3 regions of the Thalassotalea ponticola genome follow, and region 2 is predicted to be linked to each of the others. Evidence: predicted binding sites of a transcription regulator. Region 2 holds the regulator's gene; each other region holds the start of a gene.
The links. The regulator LexA, encoded in region 2, represses DNA repair genes until DNA is damaged. The targets are predictions, from matches to a motif close to TACTGTATNNNNATACAGTA.
Positions count from the first base shown of each region.

Region 1: a site for LexA is predicted at 2,395-2,414, ahead of ACAY30_RS03165 (YebG family protein). Genes of this name have one in related genera too.
Region 3: a site for LexA is predicted at 2,252-2,271, ahead of uvrD (DNA helicase II). Genes of this name have one in related genera too.

Region 1 covers NZ_CP166871.1:730,522-735,720, reverse strand. The annotation lists gene thrA (bifunctional aspartate kinase/homoserine dehydrogenase I) at 1-884, opposite strand, end outside; gene ACAY30_RS03175 (hypothetical protein) at 1,004-1,138, opposite strand; gene ACAY30_RS03170 (M48 family metallopeptidase) at 1,242-1,943, opposite strand; gene ACAY30_RS03165 (YebG family protein) at 1,976-2,305, opposite strand; gene ACAY30_RS03160 (DUF3718 domain-containing protein) at 2,827-3,159, shown strand; gene ACAY30_RS03155 (SDR family oxidoreductase) at 3,335-4,099, opposite strand; gene ACAY30_RS03150 (PA3496 family putative envelope integrity protein) at 4,455-4,646, shown strand; gene ACAY30_RS03145 (amidohydrolase) at 4,734-5,199, shown strand, end outside.
Region 2 covers NZ_CP166871.1:308,089-313,287, reverse strand. The annotation lists gene ACAY30_RS01405 (energy transducer TonB) at 88-495, shown strand; gene lexA (transcriptional repressor LexA) at 1,946-2,560, shown strand; gene coxB (cytochrome c oxidase subunit II) at 3,171-4,712, shown strand; gene ctaD (cytochrome c oxidase subunit I) at 4,724-5,199, shown strand, end outside.
Region 3 covers NZ_CP166871.1:3,072,031-3,077,229, forward strand. The annotation lists gene uvrD (DNA helicase II) at 33-2,201, opposite strand; gene ACAY30_RS13530 (S10 family peptidase) at 2,389-3,942, opposite strand; gene ACAY30_RS13535 (HAD-IA family hydrolase) at 4,037-4,750, opposite strand; gene ACAY30_RS13540 (DUF484 family protein) at 4,755-5,199, opposite strand, start outside.

The sequences.
Region 1 (5,199 bases), 420 kb from region 2:
GAAATAAGAGTGCCTTTGGCGGCTAAATTTAGGGTATTTTTGATCAAACAAGGAATGTGATGCTGAGCAATAGGCCCTATTGTTTTAGGGTGTAACACTTTGGCGCCAAAATAACTCAGCTCCATAGCCTCTTGATACGATAAATGTTCTAACAAGCTGGCGTCTTTGATCAATCTTGGATCGGCGTTGTACACACCGTCAACGTCTGTCCAAATTTCACAGCATTGCGCATTGACACAGACACTGAGTACGGCGGCCGAATAATCAGAGCCATTGCGCCCCAAGGTGGTGGTTTTTCCCGATGGTGAAACGCCAATAAACCCAGGCATTACGCTAATGCGATGACGTTCGCTGTAATGTTCTGAGAACAATTGTCTGGCTAATACCAAATCGGCTACGGCGTCAAGCGACGATTCATTGGTGCGCAAGAACAGCTCAGGCTCAAAAACAGCGATCGTTTGCTGATCTGTATTTAACAGCGCTTCTAATATCGCGACACTTAATCGCTCGCCTGTGCAAATGATTTGTGCGCGGATGTGATCGGGACAGTAATCGAGCATCGCAGCTCCGTTTAACCAACGCTTGAGCTTTTGACTTTGCGATGCAAATGCCTGCTCCGCATGGTGGCGATTAAACGGCCGTGGTAGATTATCTAACTGATCAAATATGCCATTAACGAGGTGTTGATACTGTTCGAGTTGTTGCTCAATCGAGTCGCTGTGCAAATACTCTGTCATCGCCAACAAATGATTGGTCACCCCCTGTGGTGCCGACACCACAATAGCCACCGGTGCTTGTTGGCTTTTCGCCTCAATAATATCGCACACGGTATTAAATCGCTGCCCGTTGGCAAGAGACGACCCACCAAACTTTATCACTCTCATAGTATTTTCCCTCACCCAACGTTGTCGTTAACACATAATGCAAAAGCCCAATGCCATAAATAAAAAAGCCCGTACCTTGGTCGGTTACGGGCTTTGCTGTTGATTTGATAATTTACACGCTAGCCACCGACCGCCATTGTCATATCAATGGTGGTAATAAGCATGATGTCGGTGAGGCGAATAAATACTTTCATAGTTTCACTGTGCCTTAGCCGGTAATGTCTGTCAAGACGGAATTTACAAACAATTAACATTATTAATTCCGTTGTAGTCAATCAGGTTAGGCTGTAGAGAATGTCGCGATATAAAACTGCATGACGAGCGACTGCAGTCCCCAGAGCTTTATAGGACCGTTGGTTAGGTGTGGCTATGTTGCCAATACAAGTGCTGCTGGTGGGTTATTAACCACTGTTTAGCATCCTCTATCGGTTGATAAAATTGGTTCACCAGTTGCCAAAATTGGCGCGAGTGATTTAGGTGCTTTAAATGACATAACTCGTGGATAACGACATAGTCTTGAACCCAACTTGGCGCCATGACTAGAAGCCAGTTAAGCTTGACGTGCCCGCTGGCATCACAACTGCCCCAACGAGTTTTAAAGTAGCGTACGGTAACCTTGTCGGCGACCAAACCAGTCGCTTGTTGCCATATTTTGATGCGTTCTAATAACTGCTGCTGCGCCTGCTTTTTGTACCACTGGTGCAGTTGACTTTTAACCTGCTGCTCTGTCGAACAAGTGTGATTAGCGGTTAACGTCAGCTGCAGTTGATCGCCGATAACCGTCACCTGCAAAGCGCTGCCAGTTGTCACCGACAACCTCAACGGCGCGCCACCGTAGTAAAATAGTTGTCCCGATTGATAGTTGCGCCTTGGCGCTTGATATTGACCTTGTAAGGCGATTTTTTGTCGCAGCCACTCTCCCTTGGCAATGACGAGCTGGTGGATATAATCATCACTAACACCTTGCGGAGCCAGCACCCTCACCTGCCCTTGCTTGACCTGTAAACTGATGGTCTTGCGACGAGCGCTTTTTATCAACTGATAAGCTATGTCATTCATGTCCGTGCTAGTGCAATATTGGTGGACACAAATTAAGCTTTTGCATCGTCAGCAACTGCTGATTTTTTAGTTGCGGCTTTAGCTTTTTTAACTTCAACCGATGCATTGGTAGATTTTTTTGTCTCAGGTTTTGGTTTTTTGGCCAGCAGAGATACCAATACCTGTTCGCGATTTTTCGCTAAAAAGATACTAATGTCTTCTACTGTTTGCTCATCGAGTTCCAATGTTGATTGATCGAGTAACACCGACAAATTATCGGCCATATCGAGCATTTTGTCGTACTCATCGGCAGCCTTTTTGTCCATAAACGTATTAACCTCCACCCCATTGCGAACTACTACAAAGCGACTTTCTACAGCCATCGTATTTCCCTTCTAAACCGTCAAATCAACGCAACTAGAGCAAGTTAAAAACCACTCGAGCTTTGCCAATTTGTGTGAATTGTTTCAGTAAGTGTATATTTATACAGTAATTTAACAGGTTTTATGCCTGTCATCTAGGATTAATTTTATTTTCTCTTATTCACTTATCGCAGTTTACCAGCAATTGGTCGCTGACCCGCTCCCTCAAGCCAGTCAGTTTTGCCACTGGATGTAACTATTTGTGTCAACGCCAATCAATTCAAAGCCTCAAAAACCAAACAAAAAGCATTAAATATCAATGCATTATACAAAAAGCAAACAAAATTAACGGCTGCTTTTTTTGTTACATTCACTGGCTCTTTCGTTAACAAACTTTAAACAAAAATAGGTCATTATTATATCAACAGCGAACAACGCAGTATCTGTTAATCAACGTCGGTAAAACACAACAGCAAAACAACGTAACGAAACAGAACGCAACTAAACAGATTGAAACAGAATAACCTATGTGGAGAGCAACAATGAAAACACTTACTTTAGTAGCTTTAATGACAACCAGTATGACTTTATCAGTTCAAGCCAATGCCGATAGCACTATGGACCCATACATTGAAAGTGCCCTTGTGCAAGTCTGCAAATCAGCCCAATCAAATGATTTAAGCGATATGCGAAGCACCATTAAAAGCTTTCGCCTAAATGAAAAAACGGTTGCCCAAAACGTCGTGTGTAACGGTGATAACATTATTAACTTTGCGGAAGATGCAGGCGCATATAAAACAGCAAATCATTTGCAGCAGCGCCTCGGCGAGAGTGAAATCACCGATTTAGCCTATGTCTATGCGGTTACTTTTTAAATGAAATATATCGCTAACGCGACACAGCAATACAGTTCCCCCCTAAGCGCTTAGGAACGTACCTTACGACCTAGGCGCTTATTTTTTGCAAAAAAAATTAGGTATTAATCAGTGGCGTTCACCTGTGCTGTTCAACGCGAATATCAATCTCTGTTTAAGTCGGTTATGTTTTCGTTTAACTAAAGCGCCGTAGCAGCCAATTTGGAGCGAGTAATAATACATAACGCATAATCGCCCACGGCCACCATGGTAAAAATGCATTGCCGACCTCTTTTTCAATAGCCTTGACAATTTGCTTACATCCGCTGTGCACATCGACCATAAATGGCAATTTTTTGTTGTGATTGGTTATTTCCGTTTCGATATAACCAGGGTGAATTGAGGTGACGTTTATCGGTGTCGAAAGGGTATCAATGGCAATACCTTGTGCCATTGATTTTAATGCGGCTTTCGTTGCTGCATAAACCGTCATAGTATTGCCAAGGCCGGCTTCTGAGCTCATCGAGGACATGGTCACCAAATGGCCATGGTTTTGTAATCGAAAGATTTCCATCGCCGCTTCGCATTGTGTTAACGCGCCAATAAAGTTGGTCTCTGCGATCCGCTTATTGTGTTGATAGTGGCCAGAGCCGATCATTTTGCCACCGCCAATACCGGCATTAACAATAATGCGATCAAGTCCACCAAGTTGCTCTGCAGCTTGACTAAACACAGAAAACACTTGTTGCTCATCATTCACATCTAAAGCAAATACCAACACCCTAATTGTCGGATAACTGTGTTGTAAATGCTCGGCTAATTCGGTTAACCGTTGCTCGCGACGGGCGCATAAAACCAAGTTTCTGCCTAGTTTGGCAAACTGTTTGGCCAACTCTTCCCCAATGCCTGAACTGGCGCCAGTGATTAAAATATTTTTGCGTTTCGGTCCTACCTGTTTCATTTAACTATGCTGTGTTATTGGCGTGTTTTTTAGCCTACCACAATTTTGACTGCCAATACGAGATGTTTGCCTTTGACGACAAAACCAATAAACTTCAGATACTTAAAACAAAAAACAGAAGAAAACTGTAATCGCTTAAGGACACGCCTCATTACACGGCTCCTCGCTAGTGATGGCCCAATCGAGAAAAACATTGCCGATTATTTATCAACAACCTCGCCCTAGACTACAATAGATAAGGGATAGGCGATTTTGTGCACATGCATTAAAATTGAAAAATTTTATTTGACCTAAAAAATATTTTTTCCTATTTTTCACATTTTAACGGTTTAACTAACTTGTTGAGGATGTAGTAATGACGCGAGATAAAATCATTGACGACGTCGATTTTGGTAATAGTGATGGCGAGTATGGTGATGACGTATCGTCAAACAGTGATAACGACACAGTAAATCCCGAATCAGCCAAAACCCGTCGTCGCATTGATGAATTACTTGAGCGCAAGCGTCTAAAAGAACTGCTCGACGAAGACGAGTGGGAGTTATAATTTCCCGCTCGGTCAAAAAAGTTCCTTTTCATTTGAACAAATCTTCTCTAATCTCAATAACATAACAACAATCATTGAGAGATACTTATGTCCGTATTTAAAAAAACCTGCCTGGCAGTAAGTTGCTTTATCGCCCTGCACACCAATATCGCCTTAGCGCAACCGATTTCAGCTGACGCCTTAGCAAACGAGGTCGAGCAAGACGTTATTCAGTGGCGCAGACACTTCCACCAACACCCAGAACTGTCAAATCGCGAGTTTGCCACCAGTGAGCGTATTGCCAAGGAGCTCAAAGCGATGGGACTTGAGGTAACAACGGGTATTGCGCACACCGGTGTCGTAGCTGTACTCGATTCTGGCAAGCCAGGACCTGTTGTCGCCCTGCGCGCCGATATTGATGCATTGCCGGTAAAAGAGCAGAACGACTTACCGTTTGCGTCACAAGCAATGGGAGAATACAACAACCAACAAGTACCGGTGATGCACGCGTGTGGACATGACACTCATATCGCAATGCTATTAGGCGCTGCCAAGGTGTTAAGTCAACATAAAC
Region 2 (5,199 bases):
TGAAAAGGTTAATGTATATTCAAGTGTTAGCAATCTAAACGTAACTGAAAAATTTAAAATAAATAGTTACTTAACAGGGAAATTACTTTGAATCAGCTATTAATAACCAATATAACAGTGATGTGTTTTTTGTTAGGTTGTGCTTCAACAAACAATGAAACTTTAAGTTTTAATAGCAAATGTGAAGGCTTTGAGTCCAATGACTCCGACAGGCTCGAATATAATTCTTATAAGAACTCTATCAATAGAGTAGCTCCTAAGTACCCAATTCAAGCGGCAAGAGATAAAGTTGAAGGGTATGTTCAATTTAATTTTGATATATCTGAACAAGGCAAGCCAATAAATATTGAACCAATATCGTCATTTCCTTCAGATACTTTTATAGACGCTGCAAAACAGGCTCTTTCACAGTGGGAATATATCCCTATGACTAAAAGTGGCTCGCCAGCATTAAGCAAGTGCCATAGTGTACAAATTGATTTTAGGCTGAGCTAAGACTGCAGAGTCGAGCTACGTACATTGTTGTGCTTAGAATTATATTTTAGTTAGGCTCAATATTCTTACTAGGACGTTAATATGAATAAATGAAAACCGCCTTCTTCACAAGGCATTAACCTTAAGTGGGGCGACCAACAAATTCGAGGCTTAGTCCTCGAATTTTTATTCATAAAAGTGAATATTTGACTTGGCGGTCGGTTAGGTTAGTATGAAGCGAAGTGGCGGAGGCAACTACCGCTTTGAGCGATAAGCAGACCTTATTAATACGATGAATAACAATAAGAAAAAATTAATCCGGATGCTGGCTATTCAAGTGTTGTTGACTGCCATTCACAAATATTTAGATACGCCAAATGATGTGAGTTTTATTACTTGGCACTTCTTAGCTGCATTGGGTTTTGGAATATATGTTATTTGGTTCGCTTTGAATCTACGATGCCCAAATTGCGGTGCTGGTCAGGTATTCCGAGGTTTAAGTGCGTTTAACATTCGGTGGCCTGAGAACAATTGCCACAAATGCGAAAAGCCTTTAGGCTAACAGGCAGTAAAGAGCGATCAACGGTCGGTTTAGTAATACCGATAATTATCATTTAATAAAACGTGGAATAATTCCGTGTTTCATGGATATTTCCACTTATTGCAACTGTTATGAGGATCAAAAGAGTGTTAGAGGACGTCAAGAATGCTTTTCATTTTGCGTTTGACAAATTCAGCCCGATTTTGGTCGGATGGACAATCGGCTTATATTTCTTAGGCGCTTTTTCATCTCCTGAGAATATTGACAATACTCATATAGCAAATTTTGATCGCTTTATAACCCTTTGTTTAATTTGTTTTGGTTTAGCCTTTTTATTTAAGCTTTTTAAGTTGCGCAGATCCCCATAACAAGGCAATAAAGTCATGGACGCAAAACAGTTGGCTGCGCTCGTGCCTCGCTTATTTTAGCCAACTATTTTGCGCCACTTATTGAGGTGTTATTACCTCGAAACCAGCGTATATTAGCAATTGCTAACGGGCAGAAAATGGCACAAAGCGGTCATAGCCTATTAGCAGATCTACGATTAGTGTGATTGTCAGATTTGGTTAAGACCTATTATTCACGTCTGACAGTTCAAGTCGAGACTTATACAAATTAAGTCAACGTCACAAGATGCTTATATGGACCAATAACTGGTTAAATACAAAAGATTGGCATTCAAATCACAAAGACCTTAGATAGGCTCATTTTTTGATCTTATCACCTCATTTTCGATCATTTTCCAGCAAAAACATGACAGTTCACTGAAGTTAACCCGCATTAAAGTATTTGCTCAGTTTATTTTGCTTGGATTATTTTAGAAATAAACTGGATTGCACACACACATACCTTATTTTTAATTTGCTGTTGCGATAATCCACAAGCTGTATATACTAACAGTAACTGTACGAATAAACAGGCCAAATTAACATGCGAGCACTAACTGCCAGACAACAACAAATATTTGATTTAATCAAAGAAACAATAAACGCCACCGGTATGCCACCGACACGTGCTGAAATTGCTAACTTTTTTGGCTTTAAATCTGCCAACGCCGCCGAAGAACATTTAAAAGCACTAGCCAAGAAAGGCTTTATTGAAATGCTGCCAGGCACGTCACGCGGTATCAAACTCGCAGAAGAGCACATCGACGACGACGGCCTACCACTTATTGGTCGCGTCGCTGCCGGTGAACCCATTTTGGCACAAGAGCACATTGAAGATAGATACAAAATTGATGGCAACCTATTTCATCCAGCCGCCGATTACTTACTGCGCGTTAACGGCGAGAGTATGAAAGATATTGGTATTATGGATGGTGATTTACTTGCCGTGCATCAAACAACTGATATCCACAATGGCCAAGTTATTGTTGCTCGTGTGGAAGATGACGTTACCGTAAAGCGTTTTAAACGAGAAGGTAATGTGGTGTACTTACACGCCGAAAATAAAGACTTTGAACCGATTGTCGTTGATTTAGCCGCAACGCCTTTTAATGTTGAAGGTATCGCAGTAGGTGTTATTCGCAACGCCGACTGGATGTAATAGCGGTAGTCTCACTGCTAACTGCTAACTGCTAACTGCTAACTGCTAACTGCAGTTCTATTATCTACCAATAGAAACTCACCTTTTACAATCGAACAATCAAGCGCCTTTTGTTGAAGGCGCTTTTTTATTTGTCCCGCAGAACACTATCCCTTTACACCGACACCTTTAGTGTGAAACATTTTTCCCTCCGACGAAAAAATCGTAAATCCATAAAAAATAAAGAGTATTTGCTCTACACGTAGTCATTACTAAATATCCAAAAATTCTATCATTTTTTACACAAACAGCTTTACCTCGTATAAAAATTGAGTAATTCTAGTATACGTATTAATCAGTTATTGGCATTTGTATCGCGTAATAACGAAAAAGCGCAACACATAACAACAATAACACGCGCAATATCTACCACATCAAAACCCAACGTAGATTTGCTGTACGTAAATAACAGCGGTGAAATTTCAACCGCACTATAAAAATAAAATTTACGGAAATTTGCGACATCGAATTAAGATGTATCTTGTCCTTCTTTCTGTATTTTCTTTGGCTTAATAAGCAGAGGAGATGTCGAGTGAAAAGACGCAACCTGAGTTGGCTGTTGTTGACAAGTATGTTTGTCAGTTCAGTTCATGCTGAGTCGCAATTCAATATGACTAAAGGTGTGACGGATGTCAGCCAAAATGTCTATGACTTGCATATGATGGTCATGTGGATCTGTACCGCCATCGGTATTGTCGTATTTGGGGCCATGTTTTGGTCAATGCTTTTCCACCGTAAATCAAAGGGATCTAAGCCAGCTGATTTTCATGAAAGCACGAAAGTAGAGATACTGTGGACGGCCATTCCTGTTTTTATTCTTATTGCCATGGCATGGCCAGCAACCAAAACGCTGATCGCCATGGAAGATAACTCAAATTCCGATATCACCATTCAAGTCACCGGTTCACAATGGAAGTGGCATTATAAATACTTTGATCAAGGCATCGAGTTTTACAGTGTGTTAGCCACTCCGAGAGAACAGTTTGACAATCGCGAAGGTGAAGGCGCGCCCAAGGGTGAAAATTACTTGTTAGAAGTCGATAAGCCGTTGGTAATTCCGGTAAATAGAAAAGTCCGCTTCTTAATTACCTCTGATGACGTCATTCACTCGTGGTGGGTACCCGCGTTTGCAGTCAAGCAAGATGCAAACCCAGGCTTTATCAACGAAGCGTGGACTAAGGTCAACGAGCCAGGTATTTATCGCGGCCGATGCGCCGAGTTGTGTGGCAAAGACCACGGTTATATGCCGATTGTGGTTGATGTTCGCAGCGAAGTCGACTACGAGCAATGGATTAACGAGCAGAAAATTGCCATAACCAAAGCGAAACAAGCTGAAGCGGCATCGCTCAATGCACAAATGAGTATGGACGAGCTAATGAGCTTAGGTCAACAAACCTACACCGCCCACTGCGCCGCCTGTCACCAACCCAATGGTCAAGGCTTACCACCGGCATTCCCAGCCTTGGCGGGCTCGGGCATTGCGATAGACCCAGAAAAAGTCAGCGAACACATTAATGTGGTCTTTCACGGTCGTGCTGGTACCGGTATGCAAGGCTATGGCAAACAGTTGAGCCTTAAAGAAATTGCCGCTGTTGTCACCTATGAGCGAAACGCTTGGGGCAACAACACAGGCGATGCAGTACAAGCCAAAGATGTTCAAAACACCGCGTCAGGTGACTCAGCCGATACTGCCGATACGGCTAGTGCAGCGCCAGCGTCAACAGCACCGACTAGTCAGGCACTAGTCGCTGACGTCGCAAGTGATGCCGAACAAAGCGTTGCGGCCAGCGCAAGCGATACCATGGACGACTTAGAAATGAGTGAGCTAATGACACTCGGCGAACAAGTTTATATAGCTAAATGTGCCGCTTGTCATCAAGCCAATGGCGAGGGTATGCCACCGGCATTTCCCGGCTTAAAAGGCAGCGCTATCGCAACTGGTGATATCAGCGCCCATATTGATATGGTCGTTAACGGTAAGCCAGGTACGGCGATGATGGGCTTTGCTAGCCAATTATCAGCGCAAGAAATGGCCGCGGTTATTACCTACGAGCGCAATGCTTGGGGCAATGATACCGGCGATGTAGTTCAAGCCAAAGACGTTGCTAAGTAGGGGGAATGATTATGAGTACTGCAACTGACACATTAGATCATATCGATGATCACCATGATCATAAAATGACCGGCATCAAGCGTTGGTTATTCACAACCAACCACAAAGATATCGGTACGCTATACCTTTGGTTTAGCTTCATTATGCTGCTTACTGGTGGCGCCATGGCGATGGTTATTCGGGCTGAGTTATTTCAACCTGGATTGCAAATTGTCGAGCCAGATTTCTTTAACCAAATGACCACAGTTCACGGTCTCATTATGGTCTTCGGCGCCATTATGCCAGCCTTTACCGGGCTAGCTAACTGGTTAATTCCAATGATGATTGGTGCTCCAGACATGGCTCTACCAAGATTGAATAACTGGTCATTTTGGATACTGCCATTTGCGTTTACCATCTTGTTATCGTCATTGTTTTTAGAGGGTGGTGGTCCTAACTTTGGCTGGACGTTCTACGCACCGTTATCAACCACGTATTCAAATGGCAG
Region 3 (5,199 bases), 590 kb from region 2:
TGACCTTTGCCGTATATTTTTACCGCACGTTATTACAACGCCTGCAAATTGGCATAAGCGACAACTAGCCACTTACTGCCAACGTCAGTGAAGTTAACCTGAACGCGCGCCTGCTTACCTGCCCCTTCAAAATTGAGCACCACACCTTCACCAAACTTATTGTGCATTACCCGTTGACCTAATTTAAATCCACTATCGGCAAACGTATCTAAGCTGATGGTATTGCTAAACCGCCCCGTTGTTTTTGGTTTGCTGACTTGGTTGCGCATGCGAATTTCTTCCAAGTATTGGTCGGGAATTTCTTTTAAAAAGCGGCTTGGGCGATGGTATTTTTCTTGACCGTAAAGACGTCGCGTTTCTGCGTGGCTCAAATACAGTTTTTTCATTGCTCGGGTCATGCCTACGTAACACAATCGACGCTCTTCTTCTAAACGAACTAAGTCTTCGCTCGACTGTTGCGACGGAAACATGCCCTCTTCCATACCAACCATAAACACCAATGAAAACTCTAAGCCTTTGGCCGAATGCAGGGTCATGAGTTGCACCGCCGCTTCATAATCGTCGGCTTGCGACTCACCTGCTTCTAGTGCGGCATGAGTTAAGAATGCGGTCAATGGTGACATTTGTTCTTCTTGCTCGTCGACTTCAAAGGTTGAACAGGCGGTGACAAGCTCGTTTAAGTTTTCAATACGCGCTGCTGCGCGCTCGCCTTTCTCCGCTTGATACATAGCGTGCAAGCCTGAATGATGAATTACCTTTTTCGCTTGCTCGTCCAAATTTAGATCACAAATATCGTCATCTAATTGCTCGATCAATTCGATGAAGCCCTTAATCGCATTACTGGCACGACCGCTAAGTTCATTGTGTTTAAGCATATAGCGACACGCGTCCCACAATGTACAACCGTGGCTGCGCGCCGCATCGCGAATGTGGGCCAGTGTTTGATTGCCAACGCCACGGGTTGGCGTATTAATGATGCGCTCAAACGAGGCATCGTCATTGCGGTTGTTGATCAAGCGCAAATAGGCCAAGGCATCTTTAATTTCTTGTCGTTCGAAAAAGCGCAAACCGCCGTATATCCGATAGGGAATTTGTCCTTGTAGCAATGCTTCTTCCAGTAAGCGCGATTGCGCGTTGGAGCGATACAACAGCGCGACGTCGTCTAAGCTGTTGCCATCATCCAGCCACTGCTTGATTCGCGAAGCAATAAAACGCGCTTCGTCCAGTTCGTTAAAGGCGGTGTATACCGATATTTTTTCACCGTCACCATCTGTGGTCCACAGATCTTTGCCCAATCGATTGCTGTTGTTGGCAATAAGCGCATTGGCGGCGTTCAAAATATTGGCCGTTGAGCGATAATTTTGCTCTAGGCGAATAGTCTTCGCGTTAAAGTCCTTGTTAAAGTTTTGAATATTTTCGATTCGAGCACCGCGCCAGCCGTATATCGACTGGTCATCATCACCGACAATCATAATATTGCCGTTTTTTTGCGCCAGTAAATTTAGCCACGCGTATTGAATGGCGTTGGTATCTTGAAATTCGTCAACCAAAATATGACTAAACCGTTGCTGGTAGTGTTCGAGTAACAACGGGTTATTCAGCCACAATTCGTGCGCTCTTAACAATAATTCGGCAAAGTCCACCAAGCCTGCGCGATCACATGTTTCCTGATACACCTGGTAAATTTTAATGTAGGTTGCCTCAGTTGGATCAAATTGGTTGTCGATGTGTTTAGGACGTAAGCCTTCGTCTTTTTTGCCATTGATGTACCACATTGCCTGTTTCGCTGGCCATTTTTTTTCATCTAGGTTAAGCGAGCGAACCACGCGTTTAATCAGTCGCAGTTGGTCATCCGAATCAAGTACTTGAAAGCTTTGTGGTAAATTCGCCTCTTGAAAGTGCATGCGCAACAAACGATGGGCCAAACCGTGGAATGTACCAACCCACATACCATGGACATTACCATTGACCGCTTGCTCGACACGCGCCCGCATTTCTGCCGCTGCTTTATTGGTAAACGTTACCGCAAGAATACTGTGAGCTGATACTTGTTCAACTTGCATCAACCACGCAATGCGATGTACCAGTACTCTTGTCTTGCCTGATCCCGCACCGGCGAGTACCAATAGGTTTTCATTATCGGCGCCCACCGCTTCGCGTTGTTTATCATTTAATGAATCAAGTAATTCAGAGACATCCATAGTATTGTGATCTTGCTAGTAAATAAAAGTGAAAGTTAGTATACAACAAGCACTGTATAAAAATACAGCCCAGCAAGTACACTAACTGATAGGTGTGTTAAGCACGTTCAAAGTATACACCAGCGGCTAACGAATATCGCTTGGCAACGCGGTACACTGTAGCGACATTGCTCTTGGCTGTGCGCAGCTAACGAGGGTATCGCGCCGGCTCGTCAGCGGCAGGTATTGTGGCGTTGATGAACTCGCGAATGTGTTGATTTGAGGTTTTTAAATCGTCGCGACGCAAATACATCATATGGCCACTTCGATAACCCTCAAATCGCAAGCGAGATTTCATCAACCCACTTGGATCGAGCTGCCACATGGTGTACTTGGCATCAAAATAATTGGTTGCGCCATCAAAATATCCGGCTTGGATCATAACATTGAGATACGGATTTTGCGCCATCGCTTGACGCAGTTGTTCACCGCTGTTGTTATTGCTGCGATCCCACGGGTGAACGTTGCCAAACATATTGTATTTGACATCAGTTTTGTAGTTCAGTTGCTCGCGCAGATAGTAATTAATCGCCGGCGTAAATGAATGCAACCAAGACGTGAGCTCTGGCCAATAATCTTGTCGATCGCCGCTGTTGCGCTTATCAATACCCAAGTAGCGAGAATCCAAGCGACCTAAGGTTTTGCGGTCGCCTTTAAGCAAATTTTTCCAGAAGTATTGGTTGCTGACGTCGAGGTTATTATCCAATATTTGCTGTTTAGACAAGCCCGAGTATTGTGCCATTCGCGTGGCAATTTGGTCTTTTTGTTGCGGCTCGATAAAGCCCCCCAAAGCCAAAGCCGGAATCAGTTCATTGATAGTAAACTGCTCTACTTCCTCGACAAATTGCTCCAACGGCTGCGCTTGGTATTGTGGATCAAGCACCTTGTGATGCCATGCCGTGGCCGCGAAATACGGCAGTCTATTGGCTGCTTTAACCGGTCCGTCGCGTTCGATACCAATATCTGTTGGCGAGACTAAAATAACACCGTTGAGATACATCCACTGACGATTTTGCAATTCCAACGCTAACCCTGCAACGCGGGTTGTACCGTAACTTTCGCCAATGAGGTACTTCGGCGATTGCCAGCGATTATGGCGAGAGACAAAGGTATTGATCCACTCAGCTAGGTATTTAATGTCGGCGTTAACCCCAAAAAACAACTTTTGTTTTTCTGGCTCGGTTAGCGGCGCTTGTCCATCGGCGCTGACAATGCGTGAAAACCCGGTGTTCACCGGATTGACATATAAAATATCACTGACATCGAGTACCGAATAAGGATTGCTTTTAACACCATAAGGTTGCAGGGGATAACCTTCATCGTCGACGTTGATAACTTTCGGCCCAGTATACGCTAAGTGCATCCATACCGAAGCACTGCCTGGGCCGCCGTTAAACGAGATCAACAACGGACGGCTTGCTCTGTCTTTTACCTTATCGCGAGTGTAATAGGTATAGTGTAGAGATGCGATCACTCGATCTTTATCGTCCCAAACTGGCTGGGTACCCGTGGTCGCGGTGTATGCAAACGAAGTACCGTTTACCTTTGTCGTGTGTTGAGTTATCACCTTCGACTCCGCCTCTAGTGTGCGGGTTATCGCAGGCGCCTTGCCCTGACTATCGGCCGAGGCTGAGCTCAGAGGTAGCAGCGCAGTGGTAAACAGTATCAGCGCAATGGAAAAAATGTGTACTAAAAGCTTCATGGTTAATAACCTTTTTACTTATTCGTGTGATCGCCAAAGACAGTTAACGAAGACGCTAGAAAACTGAAGATAACTGTCTTGTTGAAACAGTTCGCTAAATGAGCAAGCCAAGTTGCTCAACGGAATCAAATTCTGCATTAGGTAAAATCTTTAACGGCTTTTTACGGATTCCAAACTGCGAATTATTAATCCAAATGGTTTGACAGCCTGCCGCCTGCGCCCCGTAAATATCGGCGTGTGTGCAGTCACCCACGTGCAACAATTCTGCTCGGTTAATGGCTAATGCAGCTGATGCTTGCGCAAACATATCGGCTTCGGGTTTTTGTAAATTGCCATTGCCAGCAAAAAAGCTAGCAGTAAAGTAGTCGCTAAGACCAATATCATCGATATTGACGTTACCATTTGAAATCGCCACTAACGGATAGCGCTGCGACAGTTTGAGCAATAACGCTTTAACGCTGTGCGGAACCTGAAAATCATTGCGGTGTTGTAAAAAGTGATCAAATGCCTGTTGTGATTTAGCCTTTGCATCGCGCTGATCACAGCCGAGTTGTTCCATACCAAGCTGAATGTAAGCTAAGCGCAAGGCACTGACATCGTGGGCGAGCGAAGGTTGTTCGGCGATAATGCGCTGGCGTTGCTGTTGCCAAAACTCAGGTCCAAGTGACGCGCACTGTGGCGCTAATTGTTGCAGACACAACTGCAGCTGGTGCTCTGCTTTAGTGATCACCGGATGGTTGTCATAGAGCGTGTCATCAAGATCAAAACTAATCGCTTTAAAGTTAGCGAGTCTTTTATAAAATCGCACATCCCTACCTTAGCTTTGCCAGCTGCTGTAACAACAATTTTGCCACTAACGTGCGAAACTGCTCGAGTAACAGTGTATCGACGGTCGGATTGAAATGATCGGCATCAACCGAACTGAATGCCAAAAAGCCCAACACTCTATCAGCATCGGTTAATTTTACTAAGGCCACGGACGCAGCCTCAGTCGAATCAAATAACTGTGACTTCTCAACGTTATCAAGACGTCCAAAGTAATAATCATCGTGACTTAGGCGTTTACTGATGATTGCCGAGCAATCGGTACTCAGCATACACGGGTGTTCGCTATCGACCTCTGCATCGAGCAGATACAGCTTAACCCGAGCTAAATTTAAATATTGCATGGTTTGTTCGATGTGATCTAAAAATTCATTCAAATCAGCACTGTCGAGTAACCTCAGATACAACGCATTGTACACCGAAAACAATTGT